2 regions of the Rothia sp. QJM3NY_36 genome follow, and region 1 is predicted to be linked to the other one. Evidence: predicted binding sites of a transcription regulator. Region 1 holds the regulator's gene; the other holds the start of a gene.

Evidence for each region. The regulator LexA, encoded in region 1, represses DNA repair genes until DNA is damaged. The targets are predictions, from matches to a motif close to TCGAACANNTGTTCGA.
Region 2: uvrA (excinuclease ABC subunit UvrA) is a predicted target of LexA. The motif match lies at 5,778-5,793, and genes of this name have one in related genera.

Annotation. Positions count from the first base shown of each region.
Region 1 covers NZ_CM149658.1:801,559-810,403, reverse strand. Annotated here, with positions in the region: gene hisB (imidazoleglycerol-phosphate dehydratase HisB) at 1-292, opposite strand, end outside; gene AC0VXQ_RS03520 (histidinol-phosphate transaminase) at 376-1,500, opposite strand; gene AC0VXQ_RS03515 (LysM peptidoglycan-binding domain-containing protein) at 1,552-2,046, opposite strand; gene lexA (transcriptional repressor LexA) at 2,246-3,034, shown strand; gene AC0VXQ_RS03505 (ATP-dependent DNA helicase) at 3,058-5,154, opposite strand; gene hflX (GTPase HflX) at 5,151-6,734, opposite strand; gene AC0VXQ_RS03495 (class I SAM-dependent methyltransferase) at 6,966-7,589, shown strand; gene dapF (diaminopimelate epimerase) at 7,621-8,592, opposite strand; gene miaA (tRNA (adenosine(37)-N6)-dimethylallyltransferase MiaA) at 8,698-8,845, opposite strand, start outside.
Region 2 covers NZ_CM149658.1:1,298,345-1,307,189, forward strand. Annotated here, with positions in the region: gene uvrC (excinuclease ABC subunit UvrC) at 1-1,228, opposite strand, end outside; gene AC0VXQ_RS05700 (lysophospholipid acyltransferase family protein) at 1,280-1,966, opposite strand; gene AC0VXQ_RS05705 (HAD family hydrolase) at 2,095-2,823, opposite strand; gene uvrA (excinuclease ABC subunit UvrA) at 2,820-5,726, opposite strand; gene AC0VXQ_RS05715 (MBL fold metallo-hydrolase) at 6,008-6,676, shown strand; gene AC0VXQ_RS05720 (formate--tetrahydrofolate ligase) at 6,811-8,505, opposite strand; gene AC0VXQ_RS05725 (DEAD/DEAH box helicase) at 8,646-8,845, shown strand, end outside.

The sequences.
Region 1 (8,845 bases):
GCTTGTCGCCCAGGGCCTCGCGCAGGGCCTCGCCCAGCACGATCGCGGTGTCCTCGACGGTGTGGTGCACGTCGATCTCGGTGTCTCCGCTGGCCTCGACCTCCAGGTCGATCAGCGAGTGCTTGGACAGGGCGGTGAGCATGTGGTCGTAGAAGGGCACGGTGGTGCTGATCCGGGAGACGCCGGTGCCGTCCAGGTTCAGGCTGAGCCGGACCGTGGACTCACTGGTGGCGCGGGTCAGGGAGGCCGTGCGGCCGCCCGCCCGGGCGGGCTGGGCGTCAGGGGTCTGCATTCGATGCTCCGTAGCGGTGTCGGCGGTGGGTCGGCGCGCCCCGCGGGGCCCGTGAGATCCGGGCGCCCGGGGCGGGGGTGGTCTCAGCGGCGGTCGGGCAGGTGCCGTTCCAGGCTGTCCAGGAAGGCGGTGGTCTCCTCCTCGGTGCCGGCGGTGACCCGCAGGTGCCCGGGGATCCCGACGTCGCGGATCAGCACGCCGTCGCCCAGCAGGTCCTCCCACAGGCCCTGGGCATCGGACAGGCCCCCGAAGAAGACGAAGTTGGAGTCCGAGGCGGCCGGCTCCAGACCCAGCTGCTCCAGACGGGTCACGATCCGGTCCCGCTGTTCGCGGATGCGTCCGACCTGCCCCAGCAGCTGGTCCCGGTGGCGCAGCGCCGTCAGGGCGACGGCCTGGGTCACCGCGGAGAGGTGGTAGGGCAGGCGCACCAGCATGACGGCCTCGACCACGGCCGGATCCGCGGCGAAGTAGCCGACCCGGGCCCCCGCCAGGGCGAAGGCCTTGCTCATGGTGCGGCTGACGACCAGGCGGGGCCTCCCGGGCAGCAGGGACAGCGCGGTGGTGTCCGGATCGCGGGCGAATTCCGCGTAGGCCTCATCCACCACGAGCATCCCGCCCAGCTCCTCGACGGCCTCGTAGGCGGCCAGGATGGTCTCCGGGGAGAGTGCCGTGCCGGTGGGGTTGTTGGGTGAGCACAGGATCGTGACGGTCGGCCGGTGCTGGCGGATCTGGCGCGCGGCATCCTCCGGGGAGAGGGTGAAGTCCGCGGCCCGCCGCCCGGCGATGTACTCGGTGTTGGTGCCGGAGGCCAGGAGCGGGTACATGGAGTAGGTGGGCGCGAAGCTCAGCACGTTGCGGCCGGGCCCGCCGAAGGCCTGCAGCAGCTGCTGGAGGATCTCGTTGGAGCCGTTGGAGGCCCAGACCTGGCGTTCGGTGATGCCGTGGCCGAGGTAGTCCGCCAGCTCGCGGCGCAGCTGCGGGAAGTCCCGGTCCGGGTATCTGTTCAGCCCGGCCGCGGCCTCGGCGGCCGCACTGCCGATCGCCCGGATCAGCTCCTCGGGCAGCGGATGGGTGTTCTCGTTGACGTTCAGGGCGTAGGGCACCTGGATCATCGGGGCGCCGTAGGCCCTGTGGCCGCGCAGGTCATCTCGCAGCGGCAGGGAATCCAGGATGGCGGCTTCCGCATCGGGGCTGGCTGCATCACTCACGGTGCCATCCTAGTGGAGTCCCCGTTCGCGTGAACCCGGAACCCTGCGGTCTCACGGCGCGGCGGTCTCCGGCTGCGGCACCACCAGGCGCTGGCCGGGCCGCACGGCGCTGTCCTGCAGGTCGTTCAGGTCCACGATCCGCTCCACCGCGGCCCGCGGGTCGGACTCCGGATCCGCCTCCTGTGCGAGGCTCCAGAGGGTGTCCCCGGCGGAGACCACCACGACGCGGGTCTGCGCCCCGCTCGGCGCGGCGTCGCCGGCCTGGGCCTGCGGGCTCAGCACCAGAAGCAGGGCCCCGGCCAGCACCGCGACGGCCCCGAGCAGCACCGGCAGGCCGATGAGCAGGAGGCGTCCGCGCCGGGTGAGCCGCAGCGTCGGGCGGGCCGCGCGCTCCGGACGGCGGCGCAGCAGCCGGGTGCGGCGCGCGGCCGGACGGGCGCAGGCGGGGCGGGTGCAGGCGGGTGCGCCTGCCGGATGGGCACCCCGGCGCGGCCCGGTGCGGAACCCGATGCGGAACGGGCGGGGTGCGGTGAGCGCGATGCTCATGGCGGCCTCCTAGCGGTGATTGACGCTCGATCGCCTTCGAAGACGTGTTCGAGTTCGCACATCTGTTCTACCAGGGCGATCGAAGACTGTCGAGGGACTAGAACATGTGTTTGATCCGACACGCGGTCTCGCCTACGCTGATGGGAGCAGTCCACACCCCCGGACTGACAGATCGAACACCTCCAGGAAGGACCCGACGGTGGCCCGAGAGCACGGAGCAGCCCCCCACGGAGCCGAGGCCTCCGCCCGCAAGCCCCTCACCGCGCGCCAGCGCACCATCCTGGAGGCCATCTCCGCCTCGATCAGCGCGCACGGCTACCCGCCGTCGATGCGCGAGATCGGCGACGTCGTCGGGCTGTCCAGCCTCTCCAGCGTCACCCACCAGCTCTCCCGGCTCGAGGCCCTGGGCTACATCCGCCGCGATCCGAAGCGGCCGCGGGCCATCGAGGTGCTGGCCGAACCCCGCCGCACCGACATCCGCCCCTCCGGGCAGGGCCCCGCGCAGGAGGAGCAGTCGGACCCCGCCCCGAGCGCGCAGCCGACGGCCGAGGCCGCAGCCGACGTGGTCCCGCTGTTCCCCACCGCCGCGCCGGAGGCCGAGGAGGAGCAGGGGCAGAACATCAGCGTGCCGCTGGTGGGGCGCATCGCCGCCGGTGTGCCGATCACGGCCGAGCAGCACGTGGAGGACACGATCTCCCTGCCCCGACAGCTGGTGGGCCAGGGCGAGCTGTTCATGCTCGAGGTGCGCGGGGATTCGATGGTCGAGGCCGCGATCTGCGATGGCGACTGGGTCGTGGTGCGCCAGCAGAACACCGCCCAGAACGGGGACATCGTCGCCGCCCTGCTCGATGACGAGGCCACCGTGAAGACCTTCCGACAGCGCGACGGGCACACCTGGCTGCTGCCGCAGAACCGCCAGTACGAGCCGATCCTCGGCGATCACGCCAGCATCATGGGCAAGGTCGTCTCGGTGCTGCGCGCCGTCTGAGTCCGGGCTTTGAGGCCCTCGCCTCAGCCCGCGTGCAGCCGCCGCAGCGCCCCCGTGACCACGGGCAGGCGGTCCGTGGTCCACAGCGGCGGCAGGGCCGCCCGCAGGAACCCGCCGTACCGGGCGGTGGCCAGCCGGGAATCCAGCACAGCCACGACCCCGCGGTCCTCGCGGGAGCGGATCAGGCGCCCGGCCCCCTGGGCCAGCCGGATCGCCGCGTGGTAGGCGGAGACCGCCATGAAGCCGTTGCCCCCGCGCCGGCCCACCGCCCGGGCCCGGGCGGTGGCCAGCGGATCATCCGGGCGCGGGAACGGGATCCGATCGATGAGCACCAGGCGGCAGGAGGGCCCCGGCACGTCCACGCCCTGCCACAGGCTCATGGTTCCGAACAGGCACGTGTCCTCCTCGGCCGTGAACCGCTCGACGAGACCGCGCAGCGAGGACTCCCCCTGCACCAGCACCGGCAGGTCGGAGTGCTCGCGCACGTACTCGGCGGCCTGCTGCGCGCCGCGACGCGAGGAGAACAATCCCAGCGCCCCGCCGCCGGAGGCCTCCACCAGCTGCAGGATCCGCTCCAGCTGCTCCTCCGAGACCCCGCGCCCCGGCTTGGGCAGGTCCCGGGCCACGTAGAGCATCCCCTGCTTCGGGTAGTCGAAGGGCGAGCCGACGTCCAGCCCCTCCCACGCCGGGGCCTTCTCCCCCTGCAGCCCGAGGGAGCCGGCGACCTGATCGAAGGAGTCGCCGATGGCCAGGGTCGCCGAGGTCAGCACCACCGTGCGGTCCTGGAACAGCCCCTCGCGCAGGCGCCCGGCCACGGACAGCGGGGCCACATGCAGCGTGGCCGGGTCCGTGTCCGCGGCGCTGACGTAGCCGCGTCCCGGCTCCCAGCCGCCGGCCCGGGAGATCCACACGACCTCGAAGCGCCCGTCCGCGCTGAGCATCCGCTCGGCCAGCTCCAGGACCTCGGTGAGCTTGGCGCGGGCGGTCTGGCGCCCGGCGTCGGAGTCCTTCGCGTCGGCCTTGGTGTCGGACAGCGCGGCCCGGGCGGCGTCGCGCACCTGCTCCATGGCCCGGGCGATCCCCGGCTCCAGCCCCTGCGGCATGAGCTCGGCGGGCCGGCCGGAGCAGGCCTGCTCCAGGGCCTCGGCCGCGGAGCTCAGCGGCTCCGAGGCCGCCTGGGTGTTCGTGCGCACCGCCCGGGCCGCGGAGCGGACCATCAGCGGGGACAGGGCGCCGGTCACCGCGCCGGTCACGCGGTCCACCAGCTCGTGGGCCTCGTCGACCACCACGACGTCGTGCTCGGGCAGCACCCCGATCCCCTCGAAGGCGCTGATCGCCAGCAGCGCGTGGTTGGTGATCACGACGTCGGCCTCCCCCGCCCGCTGCCGGGCCCGCTCGGAGAAGCACTCCTCCACCAGGGGGCAGCGGCGCCCCAGGCACTCCGAGGCCGTGACCGAGACCTGCCGCCAGGCCCGGTCCGAGACGCCCGGGCGCAGGTCATCCCGGTCCCCGGTGTCCGTGGAGTCCGCCCAGGCGCGCAGGCGCACCACCTCCTCGGCCAGCGAGTCCGGGGCGGGACGGGGATGCCCACTGGCGGCCTGCCCCTGGCTGTTGAGGTTGAACAGCGCGTCCGGGTCCTCATCCTCCGGGTAGCCGCCCTCCAGCTTGTGCAGGCACACGTAGTTGCTGCGCCCCTTCAGCAGGGCGACCTCCACCTCGCCCTCGAGGCGATCCTCGAGGGTCTCCAGCAACCGGGGCACGTCCCGGCCGACGATCTGCGCCTGCAGGGCCAGGGTCGCGGTCGCGACGACGACGGGCTTGTCCGCGCCCAGGGCGTGCTGGATGGCCGGGACCAGGTAGGCCAGGGACTTGCCGGTACCGGTGCCGGCCTGCACCAGCAGGTGCCGCCCCGTCTGCAGGGCCTGGGCCACGTGCGCTGCCATGATCCGCTGCCCGTCGCGGCGCTGCCCGCCGGTGCGCTCGATCGCCGTGTCCAGCAGCGCCAGGGCGTCTTTGGCCCCGGGCAGGGTCTCCGGCTCCGCACCGGTCGGGGCGTGCACGTCCTCGGCGGCCTCCGCGGGTGCCGAGCCTCGCGTGGGGTCCGGGTTGGTGCTGCTCACGGGGCGGTCACGGCGTAGGGCTGCAGCTCCGGGGCGGTCTCCTCCCGCACCAGCACGCTCATCCGGGTCCCGTCCTCCTCGAACGCGGTGGACAGGATCTCCGCGTCCCACTCGTGCAGCCGGGAGACCACCTCCCCGTGGGTGTAGGGCACCAGGATCTCCATGCGCACGCTGGGCCGAGGGATGGTCCGGGAGATCAGCTCCTTCAGCTCCGGGATCCCCTCCCCGGTCTTCGCGGAGACGATCGCATGGTGGGGTTCGCGCAGCCGGATGCGATCCAGAACGAAGGGGTCCGCGGCGTCGGCCTTGTTCAGCACGATGATCTCCGGGACGTCCTGCGCGTCCACCTCGGCCAGGACCTCGCGCACCGCGCGGATCTGGCCCTCCGGGTCCGGGTGGGAGGCGTCCACCACGTGCAGGATCACGTCCGCGTCGGCCACCTCCTCGAGGGTGGAGCGGAAGGCCTCGACCAGCTGGGTGGGCAGGTTGCGCACGAAGCCGACGGTGTCCGAGAGGGTGTAGCCGATGCCGTCCGGGGTCTCGGCCCGGCGCACCGTGGGGTCCAGGGTCGCGAACAGGGCGTTCTCCACCAGCACCCCGGCGTCGGTGAGCCGGTTGAGCAGGGAGGACTTGCCGGCGTTGGTGTACCCGGCGATGGCCACGGAGGGGATGTGGTTGCGACGCCGGTTGGCCCGCTTGGTCTCCCGGGCCGGCTTCATCGCGGCGATCTCCCGACGCAGCTTGGCCATCCGCTGGCGGATGCGGCGCCGGTCCAGCTCGATCTTCGTCTCACCGGGACCGCGCGAACCGATCCCCTCGCCGCCGGCCGCCCGACCGCCGGCCTGGCGGGACATGGACTCGCCCCAGCCGCGCAGGCGCGGCAGCAGGTACTCCAGCTGCGCCAGCTCCACCTGGGCCTTGCCCTCCCGGGACTTGGCGTGCTGGGCGAAGATGTCCAGGATCAGCGCGGTGCGGTCGATGACCTTGACCTTGACGATGTCCTCCAGTCCACGCCGCTGGGACGGGGCCAGCTCCGAGTCGATGACGACGGTGTCCGCGCCCGTCTCGGCCACGATCTCCTTGAGCTCCTGGGCCTTGCCGGAGCCGAGGAACGTGCCGGGGTCCGGCTTCAGCCGCCGCTGCACCAGCCCGTCCAGGACCTCGGAGCCGGCGGTCTCCGCCAGGGCCGCGAGCTCGCGCAGGGAGTTCTCGGCGTCCTCCAGGGTGCCCTCGGACCAGATCCCGGCCAGCACCACGCGCTCCAGGCGCAGCTGCCGGTACTCGACCTCGGTGACGTCCTCCAGCTCGGTGGACAGCCCGGCCACGCGCCGCAGGGCGCGGCGCTCCTCGAGGTCCTGCTGCTCGCCGTCGTGCTCGGTGTGCTGGGTGGTCTCCGCCAGCTCCGGGGCACGGCGGTCCAGGATGGAGGCCTGGTGCTCCTCCTCCGGGGAGAAGCGGCCGAGGACCCGGTCCACGGTCGCGCGCAGCTGGGCGTCGCTGGGCTGGCGGGGCTGCTCGGTGCGCTCGTCGGTGTGCTCGGGGGCGGCGTCGTCGGCGGTGCGGGGGTGATGCTGGGGCAAGGGTGCCTTTCCGTGCGGGGGCGCGGCCGGTGCTGACTCCCTCGGATCGGGCGCGCGGACCGCTCAATGCGTCCTGCCAGTCTACCGGGCGGCCCCCGCGCCGCACCCGGGGCGGGCCTGTGCTGTGGACGAACACGCGACGCCGCGCCCCAGCGCCGAGTCCCGGGGAGCCGGCGCCGCGAGCGCGGACGCCGAGGAGGCGGGTGAGGCGGGCCGATACGATGGGGGATCATGGTCGAGCACTACTTCTCCGCGCACGAGGACGAGCCCTTCGTCGAGCAGCCCCTGCGGGTGCGACTGGCCGGGGCCGAGCGGGATCTGGTGAGCGCCCCCGGCATCTTCAGCCCGAAGGCCCTGGACAAGGGCACCGCGGTGCTGCTGGACGAGGTCCCCGCCCTGCCCCGGTCCGGGTCCCGCTTCCTCGACGTCGGCTGCGGGTGGGGGCCGATCGCGCTGAGCATGGGCCTGCAGCGGCCCGACGCCGAGGTGATGGCCGTGGACGTGAACCGGCGCAGCCTGGAGCTGACCCGCCGCAACGCCGCGCGCCTGGGGCTGACCGGCATCCGCCCGGTGATCCCGGAGGAGGTGGATCCGCGGCTGCGCTTCGACGCGATCTGGTCCAACCCGCCGATCCGGGTGGGCAAGCAGGTGCTGCACGAGCTGCTGCTGACCTGGCTGGTGCGCCTGGCCCCGGCCGGGCAGGCGCACCTGGTGGTGCAGAAGAACCTGGGCGCGGACTCCCTGCAGCGCTGGCTGGATCAGACCCTGCGGGAGCGGGAGCCCGGCGCCTTCGCGGTCGACCGGGCCGCCACCGCCAAGGGCTTCCGGATCCTGCGGGTCACCCGCGCCGCCTGATCCCCGCGGCGACCTGCCCGGGTCCCGCGGCTCAGCCCAGGCGCACGGTGCCCACGAGCTCGGCCGGCCCGGAGAGGATCACGTGCTCCAGCTCGTCCGGGCCGAGCACGAAGGTCACGCCCAGCTCCCCGCCGGGCACGCCGACCCGCCACTCATCCGGGGCGTCCTCCCCGCCCCAGAAGCGGGTCGCCGCCGCGGCAGCGCACGCGCCGGTCCCGCAGGACAGGGTCTCGCCCACCCCGCGTTCGCTGACGCGCAGCACCAGCGCTCCCGTGCCGTCGTCCTCCTCCTCGGCGTCCCGGGGCACCACGAATTCGACGTTGGTGCCGGCACTGGGCCGGGGGTCCACGGTCGGTGCGGTGCCCAGGTCCAGCCGGGCCAGCTTGGCCTCATCGGCCAGGGCGACGACGGTGTGCGGGTTGCCCATGGTGATGGACAGGCCCGGGCGGGCGGTGCGCAGGCCGCGGGCCGAGACGGTGCAGTCGGCCCCGTGCTCCCGGGCCTGCTCCCCGTCGATGAAGCCCCAGGGGCCCATGTCCACGGCGTAGCCGCCGGGAACCCGGGCGACGGTCTTGACCCCGCCGCGGGTCCCGATGCGCACGGTCTCCCCCTCCGGCAGCTCGATCAGCCCGGCGTGGATGAGGTGGTGGGCGAACACGCGCACCCCGTTGCCGCACATCTCGGACAGGGAGCCGTCCGCGTTGCGGTAGTCCATGAACCACTCCGGGGCGTCCTCCCCGTTCGCGGCGAGGGCCCGCCCGGCCTCCAGGTGCTGGCTGCGGATCGCGCGGATCAGCCCGTCCGCGCCGATCCCCCGGTGCCGGTCGCACACGGCGGCCACCAGGTCCCCCTCCAGCTCGAGGCTTCCCTCGGGATCGGTGAGCAGGAGGAAGTCGTTGCCGGTGCCGTGGCCCTTGCTCAGGGTCACTCCGGCCAGTTCGCCCCAGCGGGAGGCGTCGGTCTGCGCGGTGGTGCTCTCGGCGGTGGTGCTCTCGGTCGTCACCCGGCCAGTCTATCGGGCGGGTCGGACGACCGAAGGGCCGGCTCAGCGAGGACCGGTCTGGCCGGCGAATCCGGCCGCGCTCCCGGTCCTGCCCGCGCGGTCAGGTCAGCCCTCGGCTCCCCCGTCGTTCGCGGTCTCCGGCGTGCGCCCCTGCTCGATCAGGGTCAGCGCCCGGTCCAGCTGCTGGCGCGGGGAGAGGGTGAATCCGATCCAGGTAACGCGCGGGTCCGCCCGGAACCAGGTGACCTGGCGG
Region 2 (8,845 bases), 500 kb from region 1:
GCCCCAGGGCCTCCTGCAGCTCCTGCAGGGAGGCGCTGCGGGTGGTCAGGTCCCCGGCCCGGCGGGACTTGTGCAGCATCAGGGACTGCTTGGCGTTGTCCGCGACGGTGCCCATCAGCTGCGCCCGCTCCCCGCGCTGCGGCACGGAGATCCGGACACGCGAGCCGCGCAGTCCCGTCAGCCACTGCTCCAGCTGCTCGCGGTTGCTGGGCAGCACGGGCACCAGCACGGTGCGGGGGATCTCGTGGGCGCTGGTCTCGTCCTCATGCGGGGTGGAGGCCAGGGTCACGGCCGATTCCCCGTAGACCTGCTGCAGCAGCTGCTCGACCATCTCCCCCGGGGTGAGGTCCTCGACCTTCTCCACGATCCACCCGCGCTGGCCGCGGATGCGCCCGCCGCGCACGTGGAAGACCTGGGCGGCGGCCTCCAGCTCGTCCTCGTGGAAGGCGAACAGGTCCGCGTCCACCGAATCCGAGAGCACGACGGCGTTGCGCTCGAAGGCGGTGCGCAGGGCCTGGATGTCATCGCGCAGCCGGGCGGCGACCTCGAAGTCCATCTCCTCCGCCGCCCGGTGCATCCGCCGGGTCAGCTCCCGGATGAACCGCTCGGAGTCCCCCGCCATGAACCGGCAGAGTCGATCGGCCAGCTCTCGGTGGTCCTCCGCGGAGATGCGCCCGACGCACGGGGCGGAGCACTTGTCGATGTACCCGAGCAGGCAGGGCCGATCCTGCTGCTCGGCGCGGCGGAACACCGCCCCGGAGCAGGTGCGCACGGGGAAGACCCGCAGCAGGGCGTCCAGGGTCTCGCGGATGGCCCACGCCTGGGAGAACGGCCCGAAGTAGCGGGTGCCCTTCTTCTTCTCCCCGCGCATCACCTGCGCGCGGGGGTACTTCTCGGCCATGGACACCGCGAGGTACGGGTAGGACTTGTCGTCCCGGTATTTGATGTTGAACCGCGGGGTGTACTGCTTGATCCAGGTGTATTCCAGCTGCAGGGATTCCAGCTCGGAGGCCACCACGGTCCATTCGACCCCGGCCGCGGTGTGGACCATCGCGTAGGTCTTCGGCGCCAGCTGCTCGGGTTTGGCGAAGTAGCTGGTCAGCCGGTTGCGCAGGTTCTTGGCCTTGCCCACGTAGATGACCCGCCCGACGTCGTCCCGGAAGCGGTACACGCCGGGGTCGGTGGGGATGTCCCCCGTGCGGGGCCGGTAGGTCGCCGGATCGGCCATGGGAAGGGTGTCCTCCTGAGTGCTCGGGCACCGGGTCCTCCCCGCGGGACGTCAGGCGCCGGCGTCCTTGGCCAGGGAGGGCGAGGTGTTGTATTCGTTCTTGCGCGGCTGCCCGCACAGGCGGGCGATCTCGTCCATGATCGCGTCCGTGGTGGCCCGCCGCTGGGCCCCGGACTGCTTCTCGCCGAGCTTCTCGAAGCTCATCGGCTCGCCGACGCGCACCGTGAAGCGCACCGGGCGCAGCAGCTTCGTGCCGGGCGGCTGGATCCGCTCGGTGCCGATCAGCCCGACGGGGACGACGGGGGCGCCGGTCATGTGCGCCAGCCACGCCACCCCGATCTTGCCGCGGTAGAGGTAGCCGTCCAGGGAGCGGGTGCCCTCCGGGTAGATCCCGAAGACCCCGCCGCGCTCCAGGCGCTCCAGGCCGATCTCCAGGGCCTTGAGCCGTTCGATCTGATCCGCGCGGTTCACGGGGATGATGTCGATCAGCTCGAAGATCCGCTTCATCAGCCGACCCTTGAACCCCGGGGAGTTCACGTACTCGGCCTTCGCCAGGAAGGCCACCCGCCGCGGCATGAGCGCGGAGATGATGACGGAGTCCAGGAAGGCCCGGTGGTTGGAGGCCACGATCACGGGACCGGAGGCGGGGAAGCGCTTCAGACCGGTGACCCTGGCCCGGAAGACGGTCTTGATCAGGCCGGTCACGGCCGTCTGCGTCAGCCGGTACAGCTTCTCCATGGGTCTGGTCAGGGTCCTTCCCTCATCCGAGCCGGCGACCTCGCCGGTGTGGTGCGCGTGTCATGAACACTGTACATTTCCCCGACACCGGCTCCCACCCCCGGGCGCGGCACGTCACGGCGGCGAGGTCATCCCGTCCCCTCCAGCCGCAGGTCGCAGCGCCGGGCCAGCTGGGCCCGCAGCGCGTCGACGTCCTCCGCGACGGCGGCGGCCCCGTGTGCGGTGAGCTCTCCGGGGGCGGCGAACCCCCAGGCCACCCCGACGCAGTCCAGGCCGTGGACCCGGGCGCCCTCGACGTCGTACTCCCGGTCCCCGACCATCACGGTGCGCCGCGGATCGGCCGCCAGCCCGCGCCGGGCCAGCAGGTCCAGGGCGCGGGCGATGACCCCGGCCTTGTCCACGGGCAGGTGGGCGGTCTCCGAGCGCAGCTCATCCCTCGCCCCGGAGATGACGTCCGCGAGGGCGTCCAGCCCGAAGTGCGCGGCGATCCGCTCGGCGCTGGGCTGCGGCTTCTGGGTGGCCAGGGCCACCGCGGCCCCCGCGGCGCGCAGGTCCCGCAGCAGCTGCGCCACCCCGGGGTAGAGCCGGGAGTCCCGGGCAGCCCGGGCGGGATACGCCTCGCGGTAGGCGGCCAGGGCGGCGCGGCGCTCGGCCGGGGAGAGGTCCGTGTGCCGCTCCAGGCCCACCGAGGCGGGCGGCCCTACGAACCGGCGCAGCGTGGCCTCCTCCGGGCGCGGATGGCCCTGGGCCTGGATGGCCTCGGCGATGGTCTCGGTGATGGCCCCGGCCGGATCCAGCAGGGTCCCGTCCAGGTCGAACAGCACCGCCGGGACGGATCCGGCGGGAGCGCCGCTCACGCGCCGTGCCCGTCGTCGTCGGCCCCGAGGATCTCCGCCAGGAAGCGCCCGGTGTGGCTGCCCGGCTCCTGGGCGACCTGCTCCGGGGTGCCCTGGGCGATGACCTGCCCGCCGCCGGAGCCGCCCTCCGGACCCATGTCCACGATCCAGTCCGCGGATTTGATGACGTCCAGGTTGTGTTCGATCGTCAGGACGGTGTTGCCCTTGTCCACGAGGGACTGCAGGACCTTGAGCAGCTTGGCGATGTCCTCGAAGTGCAGGCCCGTGGTCGGCTCATCCAGCACGTAGATGGTCCGCCCGTTGGAGCGCTTCTGCAGCTCGGAGGCGAGCTTGACCCGCTGGGCCTCACCCCCGGAGAGGGTGGGGGCGGGCTGACCCAGCCGGATGTAGCCGAGCCCGACGTCGACGAGGGTGTTCAGGTGCCGGGCGATCGGGGTGAAGGCGGAGAAGAACTCGGCGGCCTCCTCCACGGGCATGTCCAGCACCTCGGCGATGTTCTTGCCCTTGTAGCGGATCTCCAGGGTCTCCCGGTTGTACCGGGCCCCGTGGCAGACCTCGCACGGCACGTACACGTCGGGCAGGAAGTTCATCTCGATCTTCAGCGTCCCGTCCCCGGCGCAGGCCTCGCAGCGCCCGCCCTTGACGTTGAAGGAGAAGCGCCCCGGCTGGTAGCCGCGCACCTTGGCCTCGTTGGTCTCGGCGAACAGCCGCCGGATGTGGTCGAAGACCCCCGTGTAGGTGGCGGGGTTGGAGCGGGGCATCCGGCCGATGGGGCTCTGATCCACGTGCACGATCTTGTCCAGGTGCTCCAGGCCCTCCACCCGCCGGTGCCGACCCGGAACCTGCTTGGCGCCGTTGAGCCGGTTGGCCAGCGCGGTGTAGAGGATGTCGTTGACCAGGGTGGACTTGCCCGAGCCGGAGACCCCGGTGACGGCGGTGAGCACGCCCAGGGGGAAGGACACCGTGACGTCGCGCAGGTTGTTCTCCTTCGCCCCGACCACCTTCACCATCCGCTTGCGGTCCACCGGGCGCCGCCGCGCGGGCACCGCGATCTGACGGCGCCCGGACAGGTAGGCCCCGGTCAGGGACTCCCGGTTCTCCAGCAGCTGCCGGTACGGCCCGGAGTGCACGATGCGCCCGCCGTGCTCGCCCGCGCCGGGTCCGACGTCGACCACCCAGTCGGATTCCCGGATGGTGTCCTCATCGTGCTCCACGACGATCAGGGTGTTGCCCATGTCCCGCAGCTTGGTCAGGGTCTCGATCAGCCGCCGGTTGTCCCGCTGGTGCAGGCCTATCGAGGGCTCGTCCAGGACGTAGAGGACCCCGACCAGCCCGGAGCCGATCTGGGTGGCCAGGCGGATGCGCTGGGCCTCCCCGCCGGACAGGGTCGCGGCCGCCCGGTCCAGGGTCAGGTAGTCCAGGCCGACGTCGAGCAGGAACTGCAGCCGGGCATTGATCTCCTTGAGCACCTGCTCGGCGATGTGCCGCTCGCGCTCATCCAGGCGCAGCCCGGCCATGAACTCCTGGGCCCCGGTCATCGGCATCGCGGTGACCTCGGCGATGGACTTCCCGCCCACGTGCACCGCGAGCATCGTCGGGTTCAGCCGGGCGCCGCCGCAGGCCGGGCACGGGGTCTGGCGCATGTACTGCTCGTAGCGGTCCTTGGCCCAGTCGGACTCGGTCTCCTCGTGCTTGCGCTGGATGTACGCGTAGACGCCCTCGAAGCCGGAGGTGTAGCGCCGCTCGCGGCCGAAGCGGTTGCGGTAGGCGACCTCCACCTTGAAGTCCTTGCCGTGCAGGATCGCCCGGCGGGCCTTCTTCGGCAGCTCCTCCCACGGGGTGTTCAGGTCGAAGCCGACCTCCCGGCCGAGCCCGCCGAGCAGACGCAGCCAGTACTCGGTGGTGGACTTGCCCTGGGACCACGGGGCGATGGCCCCCTCCCCCAGGGTCTTCTCCGGGTCGGGGACCACCAGGGACTCGTCGACCTCCAGCCGGGAGCCGATGCCGTCGCACTCGGGACAGGCGCCGAAGGGGCTGTTGAAGGAGAAGGAGCGCGGCTCGATCTCGGTCTGGCCCAGCTCGTGGCCGTTGGGGCAGGCGAGGTTCTCGCTGTAGGTGCGGCTGCGCGCCTCGGAGTCCTCGGGCTCGTCCACCCAGTCGATGGTCACTCGCCCCTCGGCCAGACCCAGGGCGGTCTCGATGGAGTCCGTGAGCCGCTGGTGGGCGGAGTCCTTGATGGCGATGCGGTCCACGACCACGGAGATGGTGTGCTTGTACTGCTTCTTCAGGCTCGGCGGCTCGGTGAGTCGGATCTGCTCCCCGTCCACCACGGCCCGGGAGTAGCCCTGCTGGGCCAGGGAGGAGAACAGGTCCTGGAACTCGCCCTTGCGGGCGCGGACCACCGGGGCGAGGACCTGCAGGCGGGTCCGCTCCGGGCGGGTCATCAGCTGGTCCACGATCTGCTGCGGGGTCTGCTTCTCGATCGGCTCCCCGCAGACCGGGCAGTGGGGGTGCCCGATGCGCGCCCAGAGCAGGCGCATGTAATCGTAGATCTCGGTGATGGTGCCGACCGTCGAGCGGGGGTTCTTGGAGGTGGACTTCTGATCGATGGACACCGCCGGGGACAGGCCCTCGATGAAGTCGACGTCGGGCTTGTCCACCTGGCCGAGGAACATCCGGGCGTAGGCGGACAGGGATTCGACGTAGCGGCGCTGGCCCTCGGCGAAGATGGTGTCGAAGGCCAGGGAGGACTTGCCGGAGCCGGACAGACCGGTGAACACCACCATGGCGTTGCGGGGGATCCGCAGGTCCACGGTGCGCAGGTTGTTCTCCCGCGCCCCCTTGACGATGATCTCGGTGGGGTCCTGGGCGCCCGCGGCGGGCGCGGCGGCGGTGGTGCTCATGGGTGCGGGAGGGCTCCCTTCCGGGTTGGGGGCGGCGCGGTCGCCGGGCATTCGAAGATCTATTCTACGGCTCGCGAAGCTGTCCGGAACGACCGCCGGGCGGATTTCCCTCACCGGCGAACGCACCGGCCCGCCCCTTCCGCGCCCCATGAGCCCGGCAGGGGTCGCGGCGTGTCCGAGGCTCACGGGCGCGGGTCCACGGGTGCGGAGGGGCGGTCGCGTTGCGCGTGCGTCACGCGCGTGTTGCGGGGGCGGGGCCGCGGGGCCCTAGAATCGTGCGCATGATGGCACTCGCGACCGAGAAGCTCGACCTGTCCGAGGTGACGATCCGGTGGATCAGCGTCTCCTCGATGGACAACAACGTGTACCTGATGACCTGCCGCTCCACCGGGGCCCAGCTGCTGATCGACGCGGCCGATGAGCCGGAGCGGATCTCCGGGTTGGTGGCCGCCGGGCGCGAGGACGTCTCCGGGTCCTGCACCTGCTGCGGCAACGTGCAGCTGATCGTGACCACGCATTCGCACTGGGATCACGTGCGGGCGCTGGCGGAGATCCGCTCCCGCTCGGAGGCCCTGACCGCCTGCGGGGCGCGGGACGAGCAGGACATCGACGTGCCGATGGACATCACCTTCCAGGACGGGGACACCGCGGATCTGGAGGGCTTCTCCCTCAAGGTCATCGAGCTGCGCGGGCACACCCCCGGCTCGATCGCCCTGGCCTACGAGGACCCGGCCGGGCGCACCGTGATCTTCACGGGCGACTCCCTGTTCCCCGGCGGGGTGGGCAAGACCGACTCTCCCGAGGCCTTCCGCGCCCTGCTGCACGATGTGCGCACCAAGATCTTCGACGTCTACGACGACGACACCCTCATCCTGCCCGGTCACGGCGAGTCCACGACTCTGGGAGCCGAGCGCCCGCACCTGGACGAGTGGGAGCGGCGCGGCTGGTGAGCCGCGGATCGGCAGCCGGGAGCGTGGTCTCGGCCGATCGCTGATCCCTCCCCCGCCCTCCCGACGACGCCGCGACGCCCCGTCGACCGCCCTCGTGCGAGCGGTCGACGGGGCGTCGTCGCGCCTGAACCGGCTCAGAACAGCCCGTGCACGGCGCCGTCGGCGTCGAGCCCGATGCGCTCGGCCGCCGGGGAGGCGGACAGCCCCGGCATGGTGCGCATGGTCCCGCAGATCGCGTAGACGTAGCCGGCCCCGGCGGCCAGGCGCACCTCCCGCACGGGCAGGCGCCATCCCGTGGGGGCGCCCTTCCGGGTGGGATCCGCGGTCAGGGACAGGTGCGTCTTGGCGATGACCACGGGCAGGTCCCCGTAGCCCTGCTCTTCGCAGCGGGCCAGCTGGCGGGCAGCCGCCGGGGCGATCTCCAGCCCGTCGGCCCCGTAGACCTTCCGGGCCACGGCGTCGAGCTTGTCCGTCAGGGAATCCTCGGGGGCGTAGGTGGGCACCAGCTCGTGCGGCTGCTCGCAGGCCTCGGCCACGGCGTCGGCCAGCTCGGTGGCGCCGTCTCCACCGCGGGCCACGCCCTCGTGCACGGCCACCCGCGCCCCGGCCCGCTCGGCGATCTCCCGGATGACGGCGTGCTCGCTGGGGTGGTCGGTAGGGAAGGCGTTGATCGCCACGACGGCGCTGATGCCGAAGCCGCGCAGGATCGCCAGGTGCTTGAGCAGGTTCGGGGCCCCGGCGCGCACGTCCTCGGGGTTCTCGGCCAGCAGCTCCTCGGGCAGGGGCTTGCCGGGCACGATCCGGTGGCGTCCGGAGTGGGCCTTCAGCGCCCGGACGGTGACCACGAGGACCGCGGCGTCCGGGGTCAGCCCGGAGACCCGGCACTTGACGTTGACGAAGCGCTCGGCACCCATGTCCGCTCCGAATCCGGCCTCGGTGATGACGTAGTCGGCGTGCTCCAGGGCGGCGTAGTCGGCGAGGATCGAGGAGTTGCCGGTGGCGATGTTGCCGAAGGGCCCGGTGTGGATCAGGGCGGGGACCCCTTCGAGGGTCTGCATCAGGTTCGGGTGGATCGCGTCGGCCAGCAGGGCCGCCAGCGCGCCGTCGGCCTTCAGGTCCTCGGCGGTCACGGGCGCGCCGTCCCGGGTGGAGGCCACGACGATGCGGGCCAGCCGGGCCTTCAGATCCGCCAGATCCGTGGCCAGGGAGAGGATGACCATGATCTCGCTGGCCGAGGTGATGTCGAAGCCGCTCTGGCGGGTGACCCCGTCCTGGCGCTCACCCAGGCCGATGACGACGTGGCGCAGGGAGCGGTCGTTGATGTCCAGGACGCGCCGCCACGTGATGCTGCGCTCGTCGATGTCCAGGGCGTTGCCGTGGTGCAGATGGTTGTCCAGCAGCGCCGCGAGCATGTTGTGCGCGGCGGTGACGGCGTGGAAGTCCCCGGTCAGGTGCAGGTTGAGCTTGTCCATGGGGATGACCTGCGAGTACCCGCCGCCGGCGGCCCCGCCCTTGATCCCGAAGGTCGGGCCCAGGGAGGGCTGGCGCAGGGTGAGCATCGCGGAGCGGCCGGTGCGCGCCATGCCCTGGGCCAGGGAGACGGAGGTGGCGGTCTTGCCCTCCCCCAGCGGCGTCGGAGTGATGGCGGTGACCAGGACGTAGCGGCCGCGACGCCGTTCGGGGGCGGCGTCGGCGGCGGGCAGGAGCTTGGCGACGTGGCGGCCGTAGGGCTCCAGCCGGTCGCGCTCGATGCCGGCGGTCGCGGCGATCTCCTCGATGGGCCGGGGCTGGGCCTGCTGGGCGATCTCGAGGTCGGAGGGCATGCTCATGGGGACTCCCGTCGTCGTGGGGATGGGTGCGTTCCCTCTCCAGTATGGTGGCGGCGGGACCCAACCCGGCCGAGGCGGCGGGGTCGGGTCGGGCGGGCGCAAGCGGGGCCGACCCGGGCGGGTCGGTAGACTCGGGCCCGATGAGACTGCTCGAAGCCCTGGACCCCCGCCTCGCCGATGACGACCGCCGCTACTTCCGGGGAGATTTCGCCTCGAATCCGCTGACCGCGGAGGAGATCGCCGACGGCTTCTCCCGGTGGATCGACTCCCGGGGGATGCAGCTGTACCCGGCGCAGGAGGAGGCGGTGCTGGAGCTGGCCTCCGGGGCCAACGTCATCCT